DNA from 3 places in the Erwinia rhapontici genome. Region 2 is predicted to be linked to each of the others. Evidence: predicted binding sites of a transcription regulator. Region 2 holds the regulator's gene; each other region holds the start of a gene.

Region 1 (4,613 bases), 1.5 Mb from region 2:
GGGCGCCGACCAGCGATGAAGCCTGGCGCGAAAGCATTGTCACCCGTAGCCCGCTGATGCTGCGCCTGCTGGAGCAGGCGCGCATGGTGGCGCAGTCGGATGTCAGTGTACTGATTAACGGACAGAGCGGAACTGGCAAAGAAGTGCTGGCGCAGGCTATCCACGCGGCCAGCCCGCGTGCAGGTAAAGCCTTTATCGCTATTAACTGCGGCGCGTTACCGGAACAACTGCTGGAATCAGAACTGTTTGGTCATGCGAAAGGGGCCTTTACCGGTGCCGTCAGCAGTCGTGAAGGGCTGTTTCAGGCCGCAGAGGGCGGCACGCTGTTCCTCGATGAAATTGGTGACATGCCGCAGGCGTTGCAGGTGAAATTGCTGCGCGTCTTGCAGGAGCGTAAGGTCCGCCCGCTTGGCAGTAACCGCGACCTCGACATTGATGTGCGTATTGTCTCTGCCACCCATCGCGATCTGCCAAAAGCGATGGAAAAGAAAGAGTTTCGCGAAGATCTGTTTTATCGTCTTAACGTGGTGAATCTGAAGATCCCTGCACTGCATGAGCGGGCAGAAGATATTCCCCTGCTGGCCAATCATCTGTTGAAGCAGTCGGCTGAACGGCACAAACCTTTTGTACGTAGCTTTTCCACCGATGCCATGCGACGTCTGATTGCCGCTGCCTGGCCGGGCAACGTCAGGCAACTGGTGAATGTGATTGAACAGTGTGTCGCGCTGACCTCCGCGCCAGTGATTGGAGAGGCGCTGGTGGAACAGGCGCTGGCAGGAGAAAATACCGCGCTGCCTACTTTTGCTGAAGCCCGCAACCAGTTTGAACTCAATTATCTGCGTAAATTGTTGCAAATGACCAAAGGCAATGTGACTAACGCGGCAAGGCTGGCGGGGCGTAACCGTACTGAGTTCTATAAACTGTTATCGCGTCATGAGTTGGATGCTGCCGATTTTAAAGAATAATTTTCACTGCGGTAACGCTGCCTGATTATGGTAGTTTAGCTGCCTGAAAAGAGACGGACGTCCGGTATACCTCAGACATGTTCGGTCTGCTGCCCGTGCGCAGGCAGGCTGAGCGTAACGGGTATATAGTTAACTGATTATCCGTCCGGGCACGGAGGGAGAGAAAAGGGTCTGCCATGAAAAAGATTGATGCAATTATCAAACCGTTCAAACTGGATGATGTGCGTGAAGCGCTGGCGGAAGTCGGCATCACCGGGATGACCGTGACTGAAGTGAAAGGCTTTGGTCGTCAGAAGGGCCACACCGAGCTGTATCGTGGCGCAGAGTACATGGTCGATTTTCTGCCAAAAGTGAAAATCGAAATCGTGATTGCGGACGACATCGTGGATACCTGCGTTGATACCATCATGCGTACGGCGCAGACCGGTAAAATCGGCGATGGTAAAATCTTCGTGTTCGACGTTGCGCGCGTGGTGCGTATTCGTACTGGCGAGGAAGACGAAGAAGCGATCTGATTGTCGTTTTCGGGGTCCCAACGGGCTGACCGCATTGCGCGGCCAGCCCGTTTGCTTTTATAACGCTTTATGCGGCCCGAACACTTCGTAGTGGATGTGCTCTTTTTTAACCCCTAACTCTAGCAGCCCCTTTTCTTCCGCTTCCATAAAGGCCAGTGGGCCGCAGAGATAATAGTGCATCGCCGGATCGCTGACGCGTGATTCCAGCGGCAGCAAGTTCATCAGCCCACGCTGGTGATATTTCCCTTCATCCTGCGCCTGCGGATGGTTGTACCAGATGTGTTGCCAGAACTGCGGCAACTGCGCCCCCAGCGCGGTCACTTCCTCAGCGAAAGCATGGGTTGCGCCATTCTCGGTGGCGTGCAGCCACTGTACTGTGGCGGGATGTTTATCTTTCGCCAGCTGGTTTAGCATCGCCAGCATCGGCGTCAGGCCGACACCACCCGACATCAGTGTCACCGGCGTCTCAGCCGTGATATCAAGGAAGAAATCCCCGGCAGGGGGGGCCAGATGAACGCGCTGGCCGGGCTGCTGCTGATGCAGCCAGCTGGACATCACACCGCCTTCATCATGGCGCACTGCAATACGATAGTCACGACCGTTGGGCGTGCGCGTCAGGGAATACTGGCGAATCTCCTGATTCTCAAAACCCGGGTCTTTCACCCATACCGCCAGATACTGCCCGGCTTTATAATCTGCGACCGGTTGGCCATCGACGGGAGTCAGGATAAAACTTTTGATCACGGAACTCTGCGGGACGATCTCGCTGATAACAAATTCACGATGGCCACCGCGCCAGCCGCCGACTTTTTCTTCGGTTTCTTCATAAATCTGCTCCTCACGCTGTACAAAAATTCCGGCCAGTACGCCGTAGGCTTTGCCCCATGCTGCCAGCACCTCTTCACCCGGATGCAGCATTTCATCAATACTCGCCAGCAAGTGCTCACCGACGATCGGATAGTGATCGGGACGAATAGCGAAACTGGTGTGTTTCTGCGCAATTTTCTCTACGGCAGGGCCCAGCGCGGCGAGGTTATCCAGATTGCTGGCGTAGGCGCAGATGGCATTAAACAGCGCTTCCGGCTGATTACCTGTGCTCTGGTTGCTCATATTAAAGATGTCTTTCAGCTCAGGGTTGTGGGCAAACATCCGCTGATAGAAATGCGAGGTCAGGCGAGGGCCGAGTGCAGCAACGGCGGGGATAGTAGATTTGACGATGGCAATGGTTTGGCTGTCCAGCATGGTGTGCTCCTTAGCAAGAAATTAAACATGTATTTAAAATGCATGTTATTCGCAACATACTCCGCTGTAAATACACCTTTAGAGTGAGAGGGTATTTTTCCGCACGCGATGTACGGTCTTGTTGAAAAAACAGCATCTGGCAGATGAGGAGAATTCCTTATCCGGGACTTGCAAAGAACAGTAACTAACCCTTGCCACAACTGAAGCCAATCGTTTGCGTAAAAAGGCAGTGGTTAAGCTATTCAACAGGTGCATAAACAGTTTAAACTATTGCCCATCGCTCCCCAGCGGGGGCATTCATTATTGCAAGTCAGTTGAGTCAGGAGATGCAAATGTTAAAACGTGAAATGAACATTGCCGATTATGATGCCGATTTATGGCAGGCGATGGAGCAGGAGAAAGTGCGCCAGGAAGAGCACATCGAGCTGATTGCTTCAGAGAATTACACCAGCCCACGTGTTATGCAGGCTCAGGGATCTCAGCTGACGAACAAGTACGCTGAAGGTTATCCGGGCAAGCGCTACTATGGTGGTTGTGAGTACGTGGATATCGTTGAGCAGCTGGCTATCGACCGTGCTAAAGCCCTGTTTGGTGCAGACTACGCCAATGTGCAGCCACACTCCGGTTCCCAGGCTAACTTCGCGGTATACACTGCGCTGCTGCAGCCGGGCGATACCATTCTGGGTATGAACCTGGCACACGGCGGTCACCTGACTCACGGTTCCCCGGTTAACCTGTCTGGTAAGCTGTATAACGTCATCCCTTACGGCATCGACGAGACCGGCCAGATTGATTACAACGAACTGGCTGAACTGGCGAAAAAGCACCAGCCAAAAATGATCGTTGGTGGTTTCTCTGCTTACTCTGGCGTGTGCGACTGGGCAAAAATGCGCGAAATCGCAGATACCGTTGGCGCTTACCTGTTCGTTGATATGGCGCACGTGGCGGGTCTGATTGCAGCTGACGTGTACCCTAACCCGGTACCTCATGCGCACATCGTGACCTCCACCACGCACAAAACCCTGGCAGGCCCACGTGGCGGCCTGATCCTCGCGGCTGGCGGTGACGAAGACCTGTACAAAAAACTGAACTCTGCTGTCTTCCCTGGTGGCCAGGGTGGCCCGCTAATGCACGTTATCGCGGGTAAAGCTGTCGCCTTCAAAGAAGCGATGGAGCCTGAGTTCAAAACCTACCAGCAGCAAGTGGCTAAAAACGCTAAAGCAATGGTGGAAGTGTTCCTGGCACGCGGCTACAACGTGGTTTCTGGCGGTACGCATAACCACCTGTTCCTGCTGGACCTGGTAGACAAAAACCTGACCGGTAAAGAAGCTGACGCAGCCCTGGGCCGTGCCAACATTACCGTGAACAAAAACAGCGTGCCTAACGATCCGAAAAGCCCGTTTGTGACTTCAGGTATTCGTATCGGTTCCCCGGCTGTCACCCGTCGTGGTTTTAAAGAAGCAGAAGTGCGCGAACTGGCAGGCTGGATCAGCGATATTCTCGACAATATCAATGATGAAGGCGTGAGCGAGCGTGTGAAGAAGCAGGTGCTGGAAATCTGTGCACGCTTCCCTGTATATGCATAAATTCGTCCTTACCTCCTGATTTAATGGGAGCCTGAGTACAGATAGCGGGACACGAAAGTGTCCCGCTATTTTTTTATCCTGTGCGGCGGTGTACATTAGCCTCCACTTTGTCGGAGGGAAAATGACGATACGTTCCACGTACTGGCTTGGACTGAGCTACTTCACCTATTTCTTCGCCTATGGCGTCTATTTACCGTTCTGGGGCGTCTGGCTAAAAGACAGCGGCCTGCAACCGGAAAAAATCGGCCTGCTGCTGGGCTGCGGCATGATTGCCCGCTTTGCCGGTAGCCTGCTTATCGCCTCAC
Region 2 (4,613 bases):
AGACTTCAGCAATGTGAGGAAGCCAGGAGTGCGAGGCTTAACGACGCCGTGATCGTCCACCGGGCGTGACGGCAAGCGCAATGTAGGGATCAGTAGTGCGAGGCTGAGCAGTAGCAAGACAACGAAAATCGAACGCCATGAAAAGTGTTGCAGTAGCCAGGCACCCAACAGGGGAGCCAGCGCAGGCGAGAGGGCCACCAGAGGCATAATGGTGGCAAAGACACGGTTGGCCCGCGGACCACTGTAGCGATCGACCACCAGGGCCTGCCAGCTCACCGCCGCAGCACACACCCCCACGGCCTGAACAAAGCGAACGATCAGCAACCAGAAAGCCGACTCTACCCACAGCATTGCCGCACAACCAACGGCGAACAAACTCAACCCCATCATCAATACAGGTTTTCGGCCGATGCGGTCTGACAGCGGGCCCCAGACTAGCTGTGCGCAGGCAAACCCGGCGAGGAAGATACTTAAACTGGCGCTAATGGCACCGGCTTCCGTCTGCAAGTCATGTTGCATCACGCCAAACGCGGGTAGGTACATATCGGTAGCAAGAAAGCCCAGCATGCTGAGCAGCGCAAGGTAAATCATAAATCCTTTGGAACGCATGGTTTTTAACTCTTATTAGACAATTTTTTTACGCGTGCAGTGTAATCGCGTGCTGACCCGTCTGTGAAACGCTAATATTCGTGGGTTGCGATGAAAAATATTGAAGGCAAATCATGTGGTCTGAACATTCTCTTGAAGTGGTAGATGCGGTGGCGAGGACGGGCAGCTTTACCGCTGCTGCGGCGGAATTGCATCGCGTCCCCTCCGCAGTAAGTTATACCGTGCGCCAGCTGGAAGCCTGGCTGGCCGTGAGTCTGTTTGAGCGTCGTCATCGTGATGTGGAGTTGACGGACGCCGGACGGGTTTTCATTGAAGAAGGTCGTGCTGTTATCAAAAAAATGCTCGCCACTCGCACACGCTGTCAACAGGTGGCTAACGGCTGGCGGGGACAAATCAATATCGCGGTCGACAGAATTGTGCGCCCGGCACGCACCCGGCAGCTGGTCGTGGATTTCTACCGGCATTTTCCGGATATGGAACTGCATATCATGCCGGAAGTGTTCAACGGTGTGTGGGATGCGCTGGCTGACGGTCGCGTCGATGTTGCGATCGGTGCGACTCAGGCGATCCCGGTACGAGGACGTTTTGCTTTTCGTGATATGGGAAGTCTTAACTGGCGCTGCGTGGTGAAAACGTCACATCCTCTGCTGAGCCATGAGGGACCGTTAAGCGAGACGTTAATCCGTGAGTGGCCATCGCTGGTGCTGGAAGATACCTCACGTGCCTTGCCGAAACGCACCACGTGGACATTAGATAATCAACGACGGCTGGTGGTGCCTGACTGGGAAAGTGCGTTTGACTGCCTGCGAGCCGGGCTGTGTGTTGGGATGGTACCCGGTCATTTTGCCCAGCCCTGGCTGCAACAAGGCGTGTTAGGAGAAGTGACGCTGACGTCCCCGTTTCCCGACAGTCCCTGTTATCTCAGCTGGTCGGAACAAAGCGCCTCACCGGCGCTAAGTTGGTTACTGGACTATCTGGGGAGCACAGAAACCCTGAATGCAGAGTGGTTAAGCGAACATCCTGGCCAGTGGCAGGTGAGTGATTAACGGCGGTAGTCGCGGAAAGGACCATCGGCAACGGAACGACGCTCGATCAGTGAAGGGTGAACTTCAATGGTTTGCGGATCTTCGCGCTTGCTGGTAATACGGTCCAGCAACATATCAAAAGCGGTTTCGCCCAGACGCTCTTTTGGCTGGTGGACGGTGGTCAGTGCGGGCGTAAAGTAGCGGGCGTTGCGCACGTTATCATAACCGATCACTGAAATATCCTGCGGTACGCGTAGCCCCATTTCATCTGCTGCGCAAATCGCGCCCATGGCCATAATATCACCGCCACAGAAAATGGCCGTTGGGCGCTGCTTCTGCGACAAAATTTGCTGCATGGCGCGATAGCCAGATTCAGGTTCAAAATCGCCCTGCACCAGCCATTCATCGCGCAAAGTGATGCCCGCTTCTGCCAGTGCCTTCAGGAATCCGGCATGGCGGCCACCGCCTGTATTACGCTCAAGCTGGCCTGGGATCGCGCCGATATCGCGGTGCCCGCGTTCGATCAGGTAGCGCCCCGCCAGGTAACCACCCTCAAAAGCATTATCAAGCACGGTATCAGTGAAATCACCGCGTGATTCGCCCCAATCCATGACGACCATCGGAATATTACGGTTATCTTCCAGCATAGAAATCAACGTGTCAGGATATTCTGAACACATCACCAGCAGCCCATCGACGCGTTTTTGCGCCATCATTGACAGATAGGCCTGTTGCTTTTGCAGGTCGTTGTGCGCATTGCCCAAAATCAGCGTATAGCCTTTGGCAAAGCAGCGGTTTTCTATTGCTTCAATGATCTCTGCAAAATAGGGCGCTTCACTGGATGTTGCCAGAAGGCCAATGGTTTTGGTGTGGTTGACCTTCAGACTGCGGGCTACGGCGCTGGGGGAATAATGCAATTCTTTGATTGCAACCCATACCGCTTCGCGCGTCTCTTCGGCTACAAAGCGCGTTTTGTTAATCACGTGAGACACAGTGGTGGTTGAAACACCGGCGCGCTTTGCCACATCCTTAATTGTTGCCATGAAAATCGTACTCCTGGTGTTATCGTAACATCTTGATAACTAATTGGTTAAACGTTTGCCTGGGTACAGCCATTCCTTCCCGACCAGAATTATTTTGGGTGCTGTCTCAAAGGGTCGGGAAGGGGTAAAATCGTCCGTAGAGTGACATGCAGTGCTGACTTTTACACGTTGCCAACGGTGTTGCGCAACGGAATAAAGAATTCTAACAAGGCTGCGCACAGAAAACGAGATTTTTACGGGTAACTGTGGGAAAATCTGTTGGCTTACTAATAACAAGGTTATTGAGGAGAGAGAATGAACACTGATATGAAAATGACGGCGCTGACCGTTGTGGGTTCACTGCTGATGATTATTGCGTTTAGTTTTACGGCGGTAATGCATTAATTCTTGCACGGGAGGAGGAAACTCTTCCCGAACCCACACGCATTATCGAATCGTTTTAGGCGTCATCATACGGCGCGCACCGATGTAATGTTCCTGCCAGTAATCTTCGCTCAACGCACTGACCTGAATATCTTTACCTGTCCGTGGAGACTGAATAAATTTCCCTCCACCCAGATAGACGCCAACATGATCTGCTGTGCCACGTCCGTTAATACGGAAGAAGACCAGATCACCTTTCTCTAACTGATCGCGCTTAATCGAAGCCGCATCACGCAGATGGTACATTTCATTAGCCGTGCGTGGGATCTTGAACTTCACCAGGTCTTTATAGGCATACCACACCAGACCACTGCAGTCGAAACCGGTTTTCGGAGAGGTGCCGCCCCATTGATAAGGTTTACCGAGCTGGCCCATCAGCTTGTTCATCGCCGTCTCACGTGCTTTCTGGTAGCGAGCGCGATGCGCTTTGCTGAGTTTGAGCGGGGCGTTCAGAGCATCGTTATCATCGTCAGTGGCTTTGCTGCCTGCGCGTTGACGACCATAATGTTTTTTATCTGCTTTTTTGCTGGCCGCGAGTTTTTTACTCAGTGTTTTCTTCTCCACCTTCGCATTACGCACCGGGGCCACGCTGGTTTTTTTCTTTTCTTTCTCTTTCAGTTTTTTTGCCAGCAGAAGCCGTGCTGATTTAGAGGGTTCTTTTTTAGCGGTTTCTTTGGCTTTCTTACTGACAGGTTCTTTGACTTTTTTGGTCGAAGTGGCTTTTACCGGGCGGCGCTTACGGCGGTCATCTACACGTGCAGTATTGCTTTCGGCTTTTTGCTGTTTTGCATTAATAGGGGCATGTGGCGATGCGTGCGCCATGTTGAAGAACAGCTGAGTGAAAGCCAGTATGAAGAGCGTGATGAGTAAACGCATCGTTCCCATTAACAGTTTGTGCGCTACAAAAAAGCAGCAACGCGGTAAAAAAAGAGATTTCTGCGGTATGCAGAAGGTTAGGCCAATTCTAATCTAACTTCTTAACAAAGGGTAAGGTCTTTTTTGTTTCAATAATACAGATCAAGAAAATGATGTAATATTGAGCACAATCAGGTGGTTAACCCAGCAATAAAACCAGTGTTAGTCATAACAGGTGCAGCAGTGATGATAAGAAAATGTTATTTTGTTTCCCTGTTTTGTCTATTAGTCACATTTTTACCTCTCTCGCATGTGAAAATGTCATTTTCATCGCCAGGGCAGAATCGCTACAATAAGCAGGCTGCGCCCAGCCTACACACGATGTATCGTATTGAGGAAGATATTTATGAGTACTGTTGAAAAAATTCAACGTCAGATCTCTGAAAACCCTATTCTGTTGTACATGAAAGGGTCCCCTAAACTGCCAAGCTGCGGTTTCTCTGCTCAGGCTGTTCAGGCGTTATCTGCTTGTGGCGAGCGCTTCGCGTACGTTGATATTCTGCTGAACCCGGACATCCGTGCAGAAATGCCAAAATATGCCAACTGGCCAACGTTCCCACAGCTGTGGGTAGACGGTGAGCTGGTGGGTGGCTGCGAT
Region 3 (4,613 bases), 2.0 Mb from region 2:
CGTGGAAGTTCGTCAGGTCGATTAGGGCGCATTTTCTCCTGTCTTGGGCGACCTTTTTTCCGGTCGCCTTATTCCCTTAAGCTGTGCAATTTCAGTTATTTCAATTACTTATCATCATATCCACCCTCATTCGGATCGTACCATGTGTTGTGTTCATAAAAGAGGTTTACAACGTCACCACGGTCAAAAACGAAGGTGGCCGTGCCACTTGAATACAACCGCCATGTACCGAAAGATCCATCACTAAAATTTAAATCCCCCTCGGCGTAGCATGATGAATATCGTGCATCCATGACGACATAAGCTTCAACAGGATACGCGTGATTAAAAAAGTTGATCGCCTGCTGCTGCGTGGGCACGAATTTTTTGCAGGCATTAATCTCATAGACATTGGTGACTTGTTTTAACGTTTTCCCGATGCTTGTGATGTTAAGCGAGGTTACCGATCGAGCCTGACTGTAAGTGGGGATTAGTAATATATTGATTAATATTAATTTTTTAATTATACCTTTTATTCTTACCATTTGGCGGTACTCGCCTCTGTTGGCGTTTTCCTTGCAATCTCCGGATGCCGATAAATTTCATTTGTGCTGATGCCCAACGACTCTTTTAACTGACTGATCAGCCATTTAAGTGATTCATTCTGCTGTTCAGTAACAGGATTATAGATAAGGTCTTTAGACTTTTTATTTATTGGGTCTTCTACCGCCAGTCCTACCATTTCAATACCAATTGCATCCGTGTTTGCCGGAAAGCGGTCGGGCCAGGGCTTTTGCCTCTCCCTGTCTGATATTTCTTTGGTGCGCCAGGCGTTTTCCAGTTGAGTGGCTTTTTGAGTTCAGCGGGTTCACATTTTTGCGTGATCAGGCAGCGCGATTTCATCCTGCCAACATGGTAAGTCATTTTGAACAGCGAGGCCGTCTGATAAATGGTGCCATCTTTATCAATGATAAAATGGGCCCCGTTGGCATTGGCGTGCTGGTAGCTGTTAAAGGTACTTTGTAACGTTGCGGCCCCGGTCTGATGAACGACAATGCCGTTAACATGGCCCATGTCACCGTGATGAAGGGAGTGAAAAATCTTTTTGGTAATCCTGATCGCATCGATATAGCCATTGGCATCGATATACAGCATGGTTCATCCTTGGTTTGATTAACAATCAGCTTTTGTAGGTTATATAGCCAGTTCTGCTTGAGCAAGGATGCCTGCCAGTTTTCGTAGTTTATCCACTCAACGGCCATCCCATTTTCCCTTCCCCAATCCTTACAAAATCTGTTTTACTGATAATCCTCACGCGCTGGCGTAAAATTCTTATTATCTGGTTTTAATTGTGGCGCAGACGTTAACCGCTGGTTAATCTGTATGCGGCTTGAATGAATAGAAATCTGTCAGGAATGAATAAATATGAGTAATACAGAAGTCCGTATCGCCATTGCGGGAGCCGCAGGGCGTATGGGGCGTCAGCTAATTCAGGCAACGGTTCAGTCTGAAGGTGCGCGTTTGGGCGCAGCGCTGGTGCGTTCAGGTTCGTCGCTGACGGGTGCAGATGCAGGAGAGCTGGCCGGTTGTGGTGCACTGGGCATTAAAGTGACGGATAACCTTGATGCGGTGGTGAATGATTTCGATGTGTTGATCGACTTCACCCGTCCGGAAGGCACGCTACATTATCTGGAATTTTGTCGTCAGCATAAAAAAGCGATGGTTATTGGTACCACCGGATTCGATGAGGACGGTAAAGCTGCCATCAAAGCCGCTTCTGCTGATATCGGCATCGTGTTTGCCGCCAACTTTAGTGTGGGCGTTAACCTGGTGCTGAAACTGCTGGAGAAAGCCGCCAAAGTGATGGGTGACTACGCGGATATCGAGATCATCGAAGCGCATCACCGTCATAAAGTTGATGCACCATCGGGTACCGCGCTGGCGATGGGGGAAGCGATTGCTGATGCGATGAACTGGAACCTGAATGAGCATGCGGTCTATAGCCGTGAAGGTTACACCGGTGAGCGTGAAGCACAGACCATCGGTTTTGCCACTGTACGTGCCGGAGATATCGTCGGTGAGCATACAGCGATGTTTGCAGATGTTGGCGAGCGGGTAGAGATAACCCACAAGGCTTCAAGCCGTATGACCTTCGCTAATGGCGCAGTTCGTGCAGCAATATGGTTGAAAGCGCATAAAACAGGGCTTCATGATATGCGCAGCGTCCTGAATCTTGATGATTTATAAGTGTTGTGTACCATCGTGATGTGGTTATTTCAATCATAACTTTTTGATTGGATGGGCAATAATTTTATTGCCCTTTTTATTTTGTATAAATAGCTATTTAAGTTATTTTTTTATATGTTCCACTTATAAGTTGATCTCATCTCTGTTTTTCACCCTCCGTAAGCGCTGTTTTTGACCATTTGGTCCACTTTTTTACTCATCACCCCCTGAAATTATGCACAAGCGCTCAGGCAACCGATTTTATGACCAGGATGTGTCATGCTTTCAGGGTAAATCTTCCGGATTTACGCTCAGTTAGTTAAAAAACGCAGAAAAACATCCTCGCAGGGTAGACAATAGAGAGGGCGATCATTAGAATGCGCCCAATTTGCCAAAAACTGAGCAGTCAGGCAGTTTTTGCATTGATTTTGGGGTCATTCCTGAATTAATATGCATATATTGTGACTGTTTATTCCCTGGAGGATGTTTTGATTAAGTCAGCGCTATTGGTTCTGGAAGACGGAACCCAATTCCACGGTCGGGCCATCGGGGCAACCGGGTCGGCAGTGGGAGAAGTTGTTTTCAACACGTCAATGACCGGTTATCAAGAAATCCTCACTGATCCTTCCTATTCCCGCCAGATCGTCACTCTTACTTATCCCCATATCGGCAATGTCGGCACCAACTCCGCTGACGCAGAATCTTCTCAGGTACATGCATCGGGCCTGGTTATCCGTGATTTACCGCTGATTGCCAGCAACTACCGTAATGAAGAAGGCCTGTCTGATTACCTGACTCGCCACAACATTGTCGCTATTGCCGATATCGATACGCGTAAACTGACCCGTCTGCTTCGCGAAAAAGGGGCACAGAATGGCTGTATCATCGCGGGCGATGCGCTGGATGCCGCTGTAGCACTGGAAAAAGCCAAAGCGTTCCCGGGCCTGAAAGGCATGGACCTGGCGAAAGAAGTGACCACTAAGGATGCGTATCAGTGGCTGCAGGGGAGCTGGACGCTGGAAGGTGAGCTGCCTGCGCCGAAGACTGATGCAGACCTGCCGTTCCATGTTGTCGCGTATGATTACGGCGTGAAGCGTAACATCTTGCGTATGCTGGTGGATCGCGGCTGCCGTCTGACCGTTGTTCCGGCACAGACTTCCGCGGAAGACGTGCTGAAGCTGAATCCGGACGGGGTGTTCCTCTCTAACGGCCCTGGCGACCCGGAGCCGTGTGACTACGCGATTACGGCGATTAAACGCCTACTGGAAACCGACATTCCGGTGTTCGGTATCTGCCTCGGCCACCAGTTACTGGCGCTGGCCAGCGGTGCCAAGACCGTGAAGATGAAACTGGGCCACCACGGTGGTAACCACCCGGTGAAAGATCACGATAACAATACCGTGATGATTACCGCCCAGAACCACGGTTTTGCCGTTGACGACAGCCAGCTGCCTTCTAATCTGCGTGTGACCCATACTTCACTGTTTGATCATACGGTACAGGGTATTCACCGCACCGATAAAGCCGCTTTCAGCTTCCAGGGGCACCCGGAAGCCAGCCCAGGCCCGCACGATGCCGCCCCCTTGTTCGATCATTTTATCGAACTGATTAAAAAAGCTATTTAAGGTCGGGAGAGAAAGACAATGCCAAAACGTACAGACATAAAAAGTATCCTGATCCTCGGTGCTGGCCCGATTGTTATCGGCCAGGCCTGCGAATTTGACTACTCGGGTGCGCAGGCGTGTAAAGCGCTGCGCGAAGAGGGCTACCGCGTTATCCTGGTGAACTCCAACCCGGCCACCATCATGACCGACCCGGATATGGCCGATGCGACCTATATCGAACCTATCCACTGGGAAGTCGTGCGCAAAATCATTGAGAAAGAGCGCCCGGATGCCGTGCTGCCAACCATGGGCGGCCAGACTGCGCTGAACTGTGCGCTGGAGCTGGAACGTCAGGGTGTGCTGGCTGAATTTGGTGTCACGATGATCGGCGCCACCGCTGATGCGATCGATAAAGCGGAAGACCGTCGTCGTTTCGACGTTGCGATGAAGAAAATCGGCCTCGATACCGCACGTTCCGGTATCGCACATACAATGGAAGAAGCGCTGGCGGTTGCCGCTGACGTGGGCTTCCCGTGCATTATCCGTCCGTCATTCACCATGGGTGGCACAGGTGGCGGTATCGCTTACAACCGCGAAGAGTTTGAAGAGATTTGCGAGCGCGGCCTCGACCTGTCACCGACTAATGAGCTGCTGATTGATGAGTCGCTGATTGGCTGGAAAGAGTACGAGATGGAAGTGGTGCGTGATAAAAACGACAACTGCATCATTGTCTGCTCGATTGAAAACTTCGATGCCATGGGCATTCACACCGGTGACTCCATCACGGTTGCGCCAGCACAGACG

Evidence for each region. Region 2 encodes PurR, which represses purine synthesis genes. Its sites were predicted from a motif close to CANGCAAACGTTTGCNTG; they were not measured.
Region 1: glyA (serine hydroxymethyltransferase) is a predicted target of PurR. The motif match lies at 2,926-2,943, and genes of this name have one in related genera.
Region 3: carA (glutamine-hydrolyzing carbamoyl-phosphate synthase small subunit) is a predicted target of PurR. The motif match lies at 2,454-2,471, and genes of this name have one in related genera.

What each region holds. Positions count from the first base shown of each region.
Region 1 is NZ_CP085627.1:3,759,170-3,763,782, reverse strand. Features, by position in the region: gene glrR (two-component system response regulator GlrR) at 1-965, shown strand, start outside; gene glnB (nitrogen regulatory protein P-II) at 1,142-1,480, shown strand; gene hmpA (NO-inducible flavohemoprotein) at 1,538-2,722, opposite strand; gene glyA (serine hydroxymethyltransferase) at 3,055-4,308, shown strand; gene LJN55_RS17380 (3-phenylpropionate MFS transporter) at 4,430-4,613, shown strand, end outside.
Region 2 is NZ_CP085627.1:2,239,832-2,244,444, forward strand. Features, by position in the region: gene punC (purine nucleoside transporter PunC) at 1-609, opposite strand, end outside; gene punR (DNA-binding transcriptional activator PunR) at 723-1,655, shown strand; gene purR (HTH-type transcriptional repressor PurR) at 1,652-2,677, opposite strand; gene cydH (cytochrome bd-I oxidase subunit CydH) at 2,972-3,061, shown strand; gene LJN55_RS10570 (C40 family peptidase) at 3,104-3,976, opposite strand; gene LJN55_RS10575 (Grx4 family monothiol glutaredoxin) at 4,362-4,613, shown strand, end outside.
Region 3 is NZ_CP085627.1:4,252,697-4,257,309, reverse strand. Features, by position in the region: gene ispH (4-hydroxy-3-methylbut-2-enyl diphosphate reductase) at 1-25, shown strand, start outside; gene LJN55_RS19625 (hypothetical protein) at 105-524, opposite strand; gene LJN55_RS23945 (peptidoglycan recognition protein family protein) at 518-793, opposite strand; gene LJN55_RS23940 (peptidoglycan recognition protein family protein) at 715-1,134, opposite strand; gene dapB (4-hydroxy-tetrahydrodipicolinate reductase) at 1,405-2,226, shown strand; gene carA (glutamine-hydrolyzing carbamoyl-phosphate synthase small subunit) at 2,694-3,830, shown strand; gene carB (carbamoyl-phosphate synthase large subunit) at 3,849-4,613, shown strand, end outside.